Regions from separate parts of the Streptomyces sp. NPDC097129 genome, predicted to be linked through region 2. Evidence: riboswitches for the same ligand, from Rfam matches in the RefSeq annotation. Region 2 holds a riboswitch; each other region holds the start of a gene.
The links. A riboswitch is a leader RNA that binds a small molecule or an ion and turns the genes downstream of it on or off. The one in region 2 is predicted to bind cyclic di-AMP.
Positions count from the first base shown of each region.

Region 1: linked by a shared signal. The riboswitch ahead of AC0B9F_RS36435 (M23 family metallopeptidase) and the one ahead of AC0B9F_RS20060 (transglycosylase family protein) in region 2 are both predicted to bind cyclic di-AMP.
Region 3: linked by a shared signal. The riboswitch ahead of AC0B9F_RS06850 (M23 family metallopeptidase) and the one ahead of AC0B9F_RS20060 (transglycosylase family protein) in region 2 are both predicted to bind cyclic di-AMP.

Region 1 covers NZ_JBVOQE010000022.1:54,191-58,378, reverse strand. Annotated here, with positions in the region: gene AC0B9F_RS36445 (PrsW family intramembrane metalloprotease) at 1-187, shown strand, start outside; gene AC0B9F_RS36440 (aldo/keto reductase) at 247-1,191, opposite strand; gene AC0B9F_RS36435 (M23 family metallopeptidase) at 1,382-2,416, opposite strand; cyclic di-AMP (ydaO/yuaA leader) riboswitch at 2,428-2,584, opposite strand; gene AC0B9F_RS36430 (PP2C family protein-serine/threonine phosphatase) at 2,824-3,945, opposite strand.
Region 2 covers NZ_JBVOQE010000006.1:353,061-357,248, reverse strand. Annotated here, with positions in the region: gene eno (phosphopyruvate hydratase) at 1-652, opposite strand, end outside; gene AC0B9F_RS20060 (transglycosylase family protein) at 932-1,663, opposite strand; cyclic di-AMP (ydaO/yuaA leader) riboswitch at 1,667-1,835, opposite strand; gene AC0B9F_RS20055 (transglycosylase family protein) at 2,018-3,109, opposite strand; gene AC0B9F_RS20050 (cytochrome P450 family protein) at 3,237-4,188, opposite strand, start outside.
Region 3 covers NZ_JBVOQE010000002.1:210,291-214,478, reverse strand. Annotated here, with positions in the region: gene AC0B9F_RS06865 (helix-turn-helix domain-containing protein) at 1-222, shown strand, start outside; gene AC0B9F_RS06860 (DUF6126 family protein) at 219-341, shown strand; gene AC0B9F_RS06855 (tyrosine-protein phosphatase) at 367-1,164, opposite strand; cyclic di-AMP (ydaO/yuaA leader) riboswitch at 1,631-1,786, shown strand; gene AC0B9F_RS06850 (M23 family metallopeptidase) at 1,792-2,706, shown strand; gene AC0B9F_RS06845 (SGNH/GDSL hydrolase family protein) at 2,957-3,742, shown strand; gene AC0B9F_RS06840 (immunity 49 family protein) at 3,795-4,188, opposite strand, start outside.

The DNA.
Region 1 (4,188 bases), on a different contig from region 2:
GGCGCTGGAGTACGCGGCCCGGGCGGCCGCGCCCCCGGTGCCGGTGATGCTGCCGTGGCCCGCGCACCCGTGGCCGGCCCCCGGGGCGGCGACGCCGCACCTGCCGTACGCCGGGGCCGGGCACATGGGCCACGCAGGGTACGCGGCGCAGCCGGCGTACCCCGCGTACAACCCCTACCGGTCGTAGAGAGGCCACGCGCCACCGAAGCCACGGCGGGCGTCACCGAGGGCACGGGCGGGCGTCGGTCAGGCCGACGCCTGCGTGAGCCGCGCCAGTTCCGCCTCCGTCAGGGTCAGGTCCGCCACGCCGAGCAGCGCCGGGAGCTGGTCCGTGGTGCGGGCCGAGGCGAGGGGGGCGGCGACGGTCGGCTGCGCGGCGAGCCAGGCGAGCGCGACCGTGGCGACGGGGGCCTCGTGGGCCCGCGCGATCTCGTCCAGGGCGGTGAGGACGTCACGTCCGCGCTCGGACCGCAGGTGCTGCGCGGCGCCGCCCGCCCGCGGGCTGTCCACCGTCGTGCCGGGGCGGTACTTGCCGGTGAGGAAGCCGGAGGCCAGCGCGTAGTACGGGACGGCGGCGAGGCCGGCGCGGGCGGCGACGTCCTGGAGGTCGCCCTCGTAGGTGTCGCGGGAGACCAGGTTGTAGTGCGGCTGGAGCGCCACGTAGCGGGCGAGGCCCTCGCGGTCGGAGAACTCCAGGGAGGCCCGCAGGCGCTCGGCGGAGATGTTGGACGCGGCGATGTGGCGGACCTTGCCGGCCTTCACCAGCTCGTCCAGGGCGCCGATGATCTCCTCGACCGGCACCTCGGGCTTGTCGAAGTGGGTGTAGTAGAGGTCGATGCGGTCGGTGTCCAGGCGGCGCAGGGAGGCGTCGGCGGCGGCCTTGATGGTGGCGGCGGACAGGCCCTGGTACTCGGGGTGCTGGCTGACCTTGGTCGCGATGACGACGTCGTCGCGGTTGCCGCGGGCCCTGACCCACTTGCCGATGATCGTCTCGGACTCCCCGCCCCGGTTGCCCTCGACCCAGGCGGAGTAGGAGTCGGCGGTGTCGATGAAGTTGCCGCCGGCGGCGGCGTAGGCGTCGAGGACGGCGAAGGACGTCGTCTCGTCGGCGGTCCAGCCGAAGACGTTGCCGCCGAGAGCGAGCGGGAAGACCTCGAGGTCGGACGTACCGAGCTTGCGGAGAGCAGTCATGCTCTGCGTCAACGCCCCGGCAGGGCAGACCCATTCCGGACCGGCCCATTCCGGACCGACCCATTCCGCTCGGAAACCAGCACGGTGTGAACAGCACCGCTGGGCGGCAGCACGTGAGACAGCGACCGGCAGCCCTGACGTCGGGGGGGATGCCGTCAGGACCGCCGGGGATCAGGGGTGGCGCACGAGGTCAGGGGGTGAGGCCCTTGCCCTGCAGCCACGCCATCGGGTCGATGCCGGAGGCCTGCCCGTCGGGGTGCACCTCAAGGTGCAGGTGCGGCCCGGTGACGTTGCCGGTGGCGCCCACGCGGCCGATGACGTCGCCGGTGGCGACCTTCTGCCCGACGCTGACGCTGATCGACGACTGGTGGCAGAACCACAGCTCGGTGCCGTCGTCGAGGGTGAGGATCGTGCGGTAGCCGTAGGAGCCGGCCCAGCCCGCCTCCGTGATGGTGCCGCTGTGGATGGCCTTGATCAGCGTGCCGGTGGGGGCGGCGAAGTCGAGGCCGGTGTGGTACCCGGAGGACCACATCGAGCCGGCCTGCCCGAAGCGGGAGGTGAGGGTGTACGAGGAGGTCGGCAGCGTGAACTGCTTGGCGAGCTGGGCGAGGCGCTCGGCCTCGGCCTTCTGCTTCGCCTCCTGCTCCGCCTTCTCCTTCGCGGCGGCGGCCTTGGCGGCGGCCTCCTTCGCGGCCCGCGCGGCGGTCTCGGCGGCCTGCCGGGTGACGGCGGCCTCGGCGGCGGCCTGCGCCTTGACGTCGACCTGGACCTGCTGCGACTCGGCCTGAGCCATGATCCGGTTGCGCAGCGCCTCACCGGCGTCGGTGGTGTGCTGCCCGTCATTCTCGGAGGCGACGCCGATGTCGCTGAGCGGGGTGGCGGAGCCCTGCGGCCCGGCGTCCGCGTGGTCGGAGATCAGCGAGCCGACCGAGGGCAGATCGGGCAGGGAGATGGACACCGGCGGCTTGCCGGTCTGCGCGCTGGCCATGCCGCCCGCGCCGACGGCGGCGATGACGCCGACGCCGAGGACGGTGGAGCTGCGGGCGAGTCCGCCGCGCTGCTTGGCGACGCGGTGCCGGCCACGGACGGGACGGACGGAGTCCTCGGTGGGGTTCCACTCCTCCCACGGGCCCTCGTCGGTGCGGTGTCCGCCGTAGACAAGGGCCTCGGGGCCCTGCTGACTCGGCACGAACGGGGCTGTCGGGGCAGGCTGGTTGGACGCCACGCGGGCGTACTCCTTTCCTTCCGTCTCGCCTACCGGGTTAGCTGACGGGTTCGGAGCAGGAAGGTCTCCTACGCGCGTATACCGGCCGTCGGACGACGGCGGCTGACGCGAGATTCACCCCAAGGTGGTGGTTCCCCGGTTCCCTACGGGATTCGGCGCGTGAGCACGGAGCCGCCTCTCGTGACGGCTGGGACGACCGCGCTGCGTTATCGAACGTTAATAGACCCGGAGGTCGGATTCCAAGCCGTTCGGCTTGATCATTAACATTCCTGGCCAGGACTTACACGCCACGACCGCCGCAAAAGGGGCAGTTGACCGCCTCTCAGGCGTCACGTCCAAAACCTCGTTTTGATGATGGTGCGTCAATTGTTATGCGCAGGGCGGTCATCCGCTCACGCATGGTGACCTCACGGACGGCGTACGGCGAGCAGCGCCATGTCGTCGGCCATCCCGCCGCCAGAGTGCCGGCGCACCTCCTTCGCGACGGCGGCCAGCAACGCGCCGGGCGCGGTGACGACCCGTCCGGCGAGCCGCGCCTCGACGTCGTAGAAGCGGCCGTGGCGGTCGCGGCTCTCGGAGAGGCCGTCGGTGTACAGCAGCAGCGTGGCCCCGCCGGGGAAGACGGCCTCCTCCGCGCGGTCGGGCCACGGGCCCAGCTCGCTCATGCCGAGCGGCAGCGCGGGTTCGGCGGGCAGCAGCGTGCGCAGGGTGCCGTCGGCGTACAGCAGCACCGGTGGCGGATGACCGCGGTTGACGACGCGGACGACACCGTCGCCGTGCGGGAGTTCGGCGAGGACGGCGGTGGTGAACCCCTCGAACGCGTCCAGGCCCTCGCGCCGGGCGCCCTCGCGGCTCAGGGCCTGCTCCAGCCGCTCGGCGACCGCCTCCAGCGTGGCCTCCTGCTCGGCGGCCTCGCGGAACGCGCCGATGACCACGGCCACGGCGGCCACCGCGCCCATGCCCTTGCCGCGCACGTCCCCGACGATCAGCCGGACGCCGTGCGGGCTGTCCTGCACGGCGTACAGATCGCCGCCGATGAACGCGTCGGCGCGGGCGGCCTCGTAGCAGGCGGCGATCTGGAACCCGCCGATCCGCTCGGCGGGTTCGGGAAGTACGGCGCGCTGGGCGGCCTCGGCGACCTCGCGCGCGGAGGCGAGCTGCTCGCTGCTGCGGCGCGCGAGGGCGTTGATGAGGACGGCCAGGACGGCGACCGTGGCGACGGTCACCAGCTCGGTGACGGCGTCCGTGTGCCAGACGATGCCCATCGTCAGGTGCAGACCGAGCATGACGGCGACGGCGGCGAGCCCGGTGAGCAGCGTGCCGCGGCGGCTGTAGAGCGGGGCGGCGACCAGGGGCGCGGCGGTGAAGAAGGGGGCCGCGGTGAAGTCGGACGGCGTGCAGTAGTCGTAGACCGCGCCGGCCGCGATGAGCAGCACCGGCAGGATCCGTACGAAGGCCCGCGCGGCGGAGATCCTCCGGCCCTCCGTGGGCCGCGGCTCGCCGCCGTCCCCGGGCCCGGGGTCCGGCACCGGGCCGCCCGCCGGCCGCACGGCGGCGCGGGGACCGGACCCGAGGCCGAGGGCGGAGGCGCGTGCGTCGGCCTCCGGGGCGGCCCCGGCGCCGGGCGCCCACCCGTCGGCCGGGGAGCCCTCCCCGGCCTCGGGGACGTACCTCTCGGCGCCGGGGTACGGCCCGTCGTCCGTCGCGTCACCAGGCCGCACCGCTCTTCTCCCACCGTCCCTGTCCGCCGTCGTCCCGCCCGTACAGGTTTT
Region 2 (4,188 bases):
CCTCGCGGTTGGAGCCGAGGTTCGGGGCGAAGCCGCCCTCGTCGCCGAGGCCGGTGGCCAGGCCCTTGGACTTCAGGACCTTCTTCAGGGTGTGGTAGACCTCCGCGCCCCAGCGCAGCGCCTCGGAGAAGGACTCCGCGCCGATCGGGGCGATCATGAACTCCTGGATGTCCACGTTGGAGTCGGCGTGCGAGCCGCCGTTCAGGATGTTCATCATCGGCACCGGCAGCAGGTGCGCGTTCGGGCCGCCCAGGTAGCGGAACAGCGGCAGGTCGCTGGCCTCGGAGGCGGCGTGGGCGACGGCGAGGGAGACGCCGAGGATGGCGTTGGCGCCGAGGGAGCCCTTGTTGTCGGTGGCGTCCAGGTCGAACATGGCCTGGTCGATCAGGCGCTGCTCGGTGGCGTCGTAGCCGACCAGCTCCGGGCCGATCTGCTCGATGACGGCCAGGACGGCCTTCTCGACACCCTTGCCCTGGTAGCGGCTGGCATCGCCGTCACGGAGCTCGATGGCCTCGAAGGCGCCCGTCGAGGCGCCGGACGGAACGGCGGCACGACCGGTGCTGCCGTCGTCGAGGCCGACCTCGACCTCGACCGTGGGGTTGCCTCGGGAGTCCAGGATTTCCCGGGCTACGACGACGTCGATGGACGGCACGAGCATCTCCTTCGTGGATGTGACGCTGGAAGTGCGGGGCTGGTGAGCCTTGCGACTAGAGCCTAACCGCCCCGGGGCCATCGGCCAGCCGACCGACCGGCCCGTGGACAGACAGACCGTACCCATTGTTCATCCACGGAACAAAGGGGGGTGCCGTTCCGGCTGAACGGCCGGGAAACACCGGAAGACAAAGCCCCGCCCCGGTGCGTACGGGGGAAGACGCACCGGGGCGGGGAGCCCGTGGGGACGGGGAGCGGCCCTCGGCCGGCCGGCTGCCGCTTACTTCAGGTGCAGCTGCTGGCCCGGGAAGATCAGGTTGGCGTCCTCGACGATGTCCTTGTTCAGGTCGAACAGCTTCTTCCAGCCGCCAGCGACCTTGTGCTTCTCGGCGATGGAGCTGAGGGTGTCGCCCTTGACGACCTTGTACTCGCCGTCGCCCTTCTTGACCTTCTTGCCGGTCGGGGTGGTGACGGTCTTGGTGCTCTGCTTCTTCGGCGTCTGCGCCGGGCGCTCGCTGGAGCGGGAGGCGCTCTGCTGCTCCGTGGAGCGGGTCGTGGTGGCGCCCTGGGAGGACGAGCCGCTGCCCTGGGAAGAGCTGGAAGAGCTGGAGGAGCTCGAGGAGCCGCCGCCGTTGTTCGGGGTGTTCGACAGGCCCGTGCCGCAGACCGGCCAGGCGCCCTTGCCCTGGGAGGCGAGGACCTTCTCGGCGACCTGGATCTGCTGCGCCTTGCTGGCCTGGTTGGCCTGCGGGGCGTAGGCGGTGCCGCCGTACGCGGCCCAGGTGGAGGCGGAGAACTGCAGACCGCCGTAGTAACCGTTGCCAGTGTTGATGGACCAGTTGCCACCGGACTCGCACTGCGCGACCGCGTCCCACTCGGAGGTGGTGGCGGCGGAGGCGTTGCCGGCCGCCATCAGCGGGGCGGCGACGGCGGCGCCGGTCACGCCGGCGAGCGCGATGGCGCGGGTGGCCTTGGAGGGACGACGGTGCTTGCCCTTGCCGGAAAACAGCATGGTGGATCCCCTCACCGACGCCTGCGAGGTGAGCTGTCGGGTTCGGGCCGGTTGAGTTGCCCGGCCACCCCTCCCGTGGGAGGTGTGGCTTCACCCCTAGCCGCTCCGGCTCAACTGCCGGGCACGGCGCTTACCTTGGGTCCCCCGCTCCTGCCTGCGGCGCGTTATGCGACGACTGTTCCCGTGCGGCCGCTGGCAGGATTCGGCGTTGCGGCCGCCGGAGCTCGCGGTGGCGAGCGGTCATGACCGTAGACAGGCGATCGGCCGAATTTCAAAGACGATCACGGCTTCTGAGACTCATCCCACACTTTCACCAAAGCGGACATTAGTCTCGAAACAGGGCGTCAACTCCCGCTACTTTCGGCCCGTTTCGCCACCGACAAGCAGTGTCTGACCGGGCACGATGTGGCCCGGGTCGGCGCCGATCGCGTCCCGGTTCTCCGCGTACAGCGCGCGCCACCCGCCCTCGACGCCAAGGGAGTCGGCGATGGACGTGAGGCTGTCCCCGTCGCGGACGGCGTAGCGCGAGGCGTGCCGGCCCGAGGCGGGCGTCGCGCCCGCTTGGACCGTGTCCTCCGTGGCGCCGGCGCCCCGGTGGCGTCCGCCGCCGTCGAGGGCGCCGGTGTCGACGAGCCCCGAGGAGCCGACGATTTGACGCAGGGTGTCCGGATCGTCGTCCTTTGCGGCAGCCGCGGAGGGACTGTCGGACGGCTGTGACGTGCCGGTTCCGGAACTCCCGGACGCGCCGGGCTCGGTCGCGGCGCCCGTGGACGGGGCGGCGGACGACGCACCGTCAGAGGGCTGCGCGGAGACACCCGTGGAGGGCGTCCCGCTCGCCGTGCCGGAGGGCGTCCCGGAGGAGTCGGGCAAGCCGGGCGAGTCCACCGAACCGGAGGTTCCGGATGATTCGGCGGTACCGGTGGATCCGGACGTACCGACTGAACCGGAGGAGCCGGTCGGACCGGGGGAAGCCGGGGCGGAGGAGCCCGAGCCGGCGGTGGAGCCGGCGGACACCGAGCCGCCGCCCGCCGTGTCGCCCGCGACGCCCGTGTCGACGTCGGGTGCGGAGGTGTCGGCGGACAGGCCCGCGGTCAGCCCGCACAGCGTCCAGTGGCCGACGCCCTGGTCGGCGAGGACCTTCTCGGCGACGGCTATCTGCTGCGAACGGCTGGCGAGATCGGGCCGGGCCGCGTACTCCAGGCCGCCGTGTCCCTCCCAGTCCTCCTGCGACAGATGCAGGCCGCCGTACAGCCCGATCCCGGGGTTGTCGCTCCAGCGGCCCTGGCTCTCGCACTCGGCCACCTTGTCCCACGTCGTACCGTCGGCCGCGTGGGCGCTCGCCGCGCCGAGCAGCGGGATGGCGATGGCGGAGCCGGTCACTCCGGCCGCGACGAGGAGAGCCGGAGCCTGACGGGGGCGACGGTGTCGGCCGTTCCCGGGGAGCATGCGGTGACCTTTCGCGAGACAGCAGTGACCGGCGCGGCGCCTGGAGGCACCGGCGTCGCGCTGACGAGTGAACGTATCGGCAGACGATCGCCAGTCACAAGTTCATGCCGCGCAGATCACGTGAAGATCACATAGTTGAAGAGGTGTCAGTTTTCTGTGCGGGTGCGGGCGTGAACGTCACGGGCAACTGCCGCAGACCCCGCATGATGAGGCCCCCGCGCCAGCGCAAGTCGGCCGGTTCGGCGTCCAGTCGGAGGTCGGGCAGCCGGGTGAGCAGGGTGGCGAGGGCGCTCTGGCCCTCCAGACGGGCCAGCGGGGCGCCCAGGCAGTAGTGGATGCCGTGGCCGTAGCCGAGGTGCTGGTTGTCACGGCGGGCGAGGTCCAGCACGTCGGGCCCGGGGAAGCGCTCCGGGTCGCGGTCGGCGGCGGCCAGGACGACGAGGACGGGATCGCCGGGGGCGATGTCCTGCCCGCCGACGGTCAGCGGCTCGGTGGCGAACCGCCAGGTCGCCAGCTCCACCGGCCCGTCGTAGCGCAGCAGTTCCTCCACCCCGCTCTCCAGCAGCTCGCGCTCGCCCCGGGCGAGGGAGTCCTGCAGCCGGTGCCACTGCTCCGGGTGCGTGAGCAGGGCGTAGGTGCCGTTGCCGATGAGGTTGACGGTCGTCTCGAACCCGGCGAACAGCAGGATGAACGCCATCGCCGCGGCCTCGTTCTCGGTGAGGTGCTCGCCGTGGTCGGAGGCGCGGATCAGGGCGGAGATGAGGTCCTCGCCGGGGGCGGGTTCGGCGGGCAGCGCCTGCCGCTTGCGGTGGATCAGCTCGGCGAGATAGCCGCGCATCTTCTTCACCGACCGGGCGACCCCGCCCCTGGGCCCGCCGCCGTGCCGGATCATCATCCCGGCCCAGTCCCGGAAGTCGTCCTGGTCCTCGCGGGGAACGCCGAGCAGGTCGCAGATGGCGTAGATGGGCAGCGGGAAGGCGAACTCGTGGATGAGGTCGGCCGAGCCCCGCTGCGCGAACCCGTCGATGAGGTGGTCGGTCAGCTCCTGAACGCGCGGCGCGAACTCGGCGACCCGGCGG
Region 3 (4,188 bases), on a different contig from region 2:
GAGGAGTGGCTGTACGTCCTGGCCGGACGGCTCAGGCTGCGCCTCGGGGACACCACCCACCGGCTCGGCCCGGGTGACAGCGCGCACTTCGACTCGCTGACCCCGCACCGGATCGCCGCGGAGGACCCCGGCGGTCTCGAGCTCCTGTTCGTCCACACACTGCTGCAGAGCCCCACGGCCACGCTGTGCCTGGGGCCCGCCCACCCTGGAGAGGCACGATGAGCGACTTCGAGGAGAAGTTCCCCCGGACCCTGTGGATCCGGCTCATCATCTACATCGCCGTCGGGCACCTCCTGGCCGGGTTCATCTGGCTGCTGTTCGAGCTGGGGTCCGGCCAGTAGGCGCCCCCGGCCGGCGCCGGGGGCTTCAGTCGAGCAGCCGCGCCCGCAGCCGCTCCCGGGTCTCGGGGGTGATCCCCAGGCCCTGCTCCAGGTAGGCGTCGACGCCGCCCCAGGTCTCCTCGATGGTCTCCATGGCCGCCGTGAGGTACTCGGCGCGCGCGTCGAAGAGCGGGCTGAGCAGCTCCATGACCTCGGGGGTGTAGGCCGACTGCGCCGAGCCGCTGCGGCGCACCTTGTAGCGGCGGTGCTTCTCGTTGGACTTCAGGTAGTCCTCGACGACGGCGTCCTTCTCCACGCCCAGGGCGAGCAGGGTGACCGCTATCGACAGGCCCGCGCGGTCCTTGCCCGCGGCGCAGTGCATCAGGGCCGGGACGCTGTCCTCGGCGAGCGCGTGCAGCACCCGGGAGTGCTCGCCGGTGCGCTCCTTGATGATCGTGCGGTAGGAGGCGATCATCCGGTTCGCGCCCCTGCCGTCGGCGAGGATGCCGCGCAGCTGGTCGAGGTCGCCGTCGCGGACCATCTTCCAGAACTCGGCGCCGTCCGCCGGGTCCGACAGCGGCAGGTTGACGTTGCGCACGCCCGGCAGGTCGACGTCCGGGCCCTCCAGCCTCTGGTCGGCCTCGTTGCGGAAGTCGAAGATCGTGTGCAGCCCCAGCGAGGAGAGGTACACCGCGTCCTCGGGCGTCGCGTGGGCGAGGTGGCCGCTGCGGAACAGCACCCCGTGCCGGACCCGCCGTCCGTCGACCGTGGGCAGCCCGCCCACGTCTCGGAAGTTGCGCACTCCGGTCAGCTCGGGTTCGGTCGACGGCACCTGCTGCGTCACGAAGGGCTCCTCCCGCTCGTGCCCGCCGACGCGGCTCGAATGGCCGACGGGCTGCCCTTTGACGATACGACATCGGTTCCCGGGGCAACCGGTTGTCCCCGCCTCCGGACGGCGGCGGACGAATGGGCCGGTTATCCGCTCACGTCACTTCTGGGCTTTCTGCCCGAATTAGGGCCTTCCTTCCAACTCGCAAGGAAATGAGGGCCCCTGGAATACGGACGCGTGAGGAGGGTCATAACCGTGACCGTCCGTCGTACGTCATGTTCACGTAATGACGAGGGATTTCCTGGTGAATTGACGAACCGAAGGCGGCCCGAATACACACAGTGTGACGGCGAATTCCCTCATTGGATCACGGCAAACGCCCCTTCACGCAACCATTCGCTTGTCCCTGCGCGTCCTGCTCGCTTACGTTCCCCACCGAATCCGGACGGACGCCGAATCCTGCCGCCGTCCGGCGCACCGCACCCACCCACCCGACGCACGGCAGGAGCGGGGGACCCACAGGTACGACGCCTGTTCCGGTTCCCGGAACGGCTATGGGGTGAAGCCGCGCCCAGGCGCGGCCGGGCATCTCCAGCCCGAACCCGACAGCTCACCTCGCAGGCGCCGGAGAGGAAAAGCGCCATGCCCGCAAAGGGTAAGCACCGTCGTCCGAAGACCCAGCGTCTCGCCCGCACTCTCGCCGTCGCCGGCACCGGCGGCGCCGCGCTCGCGCTGCCGCTCATCGGCGCCGCCGGCGCACACGCGGCCACCCCGCAGACCGCCGCCCAGTCGGTGTCCGGCAAGGCCGTCCAGAACCTGCCGTCCGCCGGGAAGCAGGCGGAGCGGTCCGGCGTGCGCGTCTACACCGTCAAGTCCGGCGACTACCTGTCGAAGATCGCCGGCGAGCAGCACGTCGCCGGCGGCTGGAAGAAGCTGTACGAGGACAACCGCGAGGCCGTCGGCAGCGACCCGTCGCTCATCCACCCCGGCCTGAAGCTGACCCTCGGCAAGAAGGCCGCCGCGGCGCACCAGGCCGCCCCGTCGCACAAGAGCGAGGCGCCCGCGCACAAGGCCGCCGCCAAGCCCGCCAAGCCCGCCGAGGCCGCCAAGCCCGCCGCCAAGCCCGCCCAGTCGACGAGCACGGCCACCGGCTTCACCCTCCCGGTCAGCGGCGCCACCATCGGCACCGCCTACCACACCCCCGGCAGCATGTGGGCCAGCGGCTACCACACCGGCGTCGACTTCGTCGTCCCGACCGGCACCACCGTCAAGGCCGTCGGCGCGGGCACCGTCGTCACCGCCGGCTGGGGCGGCGCCTACGGCAACCAGGTCGTCATCAAGCTGAACGACGGCTACTACGCCCAGTACGCCCACCTGTCCCAGCTCTCCGTCTCGGCCGGCCAGACCGTGACCATGGGCCAGCAGCTCGGCCTGTCCGGCGCGACCGGCAACGTGACCGGCCCGCACCTGCACTTCGAGATCCGCACCACGCCGGACTACGGCTCCGACGTGGACCCGGTCGCCTACCTGCGCGCCCACGGCGTCACCGTCGGCTGACCCCGCGCCGCCCCGGCGGCCACCCGTCTGACACGCCACCAAGGCCGGGCCCCGATCCACGGGTGCCCGGCCTCCGGTGTGTCCGCAACAGGCCACGCCGACCCGGCGGATCACTTATTCCCGGCTCCGCCGGACTCGCGGAGTGGCTTATCTCACCGACCGTCAACCCCTGCCTACGGTCGCGTAGGTCACATTCGAGGGTGAATCATGGCCTGCTGTGGCAGACGATTCGAAGAGTGACAGCAGAGCAGTGATCGGGTCGTACGTAGCGGTGGGGGACAGCTTCACCGAGGGCGTCGGCGACCCCGGGCCCGACGGTCAGTTCGTGGGCTGGGCCGACCGTTTCGCCGTACTCCTCGCCGACCGGCGGCCCGAGGGCGACTTCACCTACACCAACCTCGCGGTGCGCGGCAGACTCCTGGACCAGATCGTGGCCGAGCAGGTCCCGACGGCCCTCGAACTCGCCCCCGACCTGGTGTCGTTCTGTGCCGGCGGCAACGACATCATCCGCCCCGGCACCGACCCCGACGAGGTCGCCGAGCGGTTCGAGAAGGCGGTCGCGCAGCTTTCCGCCGCGGCCGGCACGGTCATGGTGACGACCGGCTTCGACACCCGGGGCGTGCCGCTGCTCAAGCACCTGCGCGGCAAGATCGCCACCTACAACGGGCACGTCCGGGCCATCGCCGACCGCTACGGCTGCCCGGTGCTCGACCTGTGGTCGCTGAAGTCCGTGCAGGACCGCCGCGCCTGGGACGACGACCGGCTGCACCTGTCGCCCGAGGGGCACACGCGCGTGGCGCTGCGGGCCGGACAGGCGCTCGGCCTGCGGATCCCGGCCGACCCCGAGCAGCCCTGGCCGCCGCTGCCGCCCCGCGGCACGCTCGAGGTGCGGCGCGACGACGTCCACTGGGCGCGCGAGTACCTGGTGCCGTGGATCGGCCGTCGGCTGCGCGGCGAGTCCTCCGGCGACCATGTGACCGCCAAGGGCACGCTGTCCCCGGACGACATCAAGCTGCGGATCGCGGCCGTCGCCTGAGCCGCCCGGCGAGGGGCGGACCGCACACCGGCGGCCGCCCCTCGCCCGGCCGTCAGGTCGGGAACTCCCCGTACCACGACCCCCGCACGAGGTGCTGGGGCAGATACGGCGACGAGGTGTCCACCGGGAAGCCCGCGTCGTGGGCCAGTGAGGCCAGCGCCAGCGGGCCGAGGGCGACCAGCGCACGCGGGTCGCCGGAGCCCTGCCAGTAGCGGGCGTGGTGCGCGAGCGCCTCGTCGAGGGCGGCGGCGAACTTCTCCTGGTCACGGGCGATGAACCGGTGGAACAGCGCGATCGGCTGGTAGTCGACCAGGTTCAGGAACTCGCCCGGCGTACGGGTCGCCACCTGCGGGTCGGACGTCCGGATCGTGGTGACGAGGCGGTCGGCGACCTCGTCCATGGGGCGCCGCAGGATGAAGGCCTGCAGCGTGCCGATCCAGTGGAAG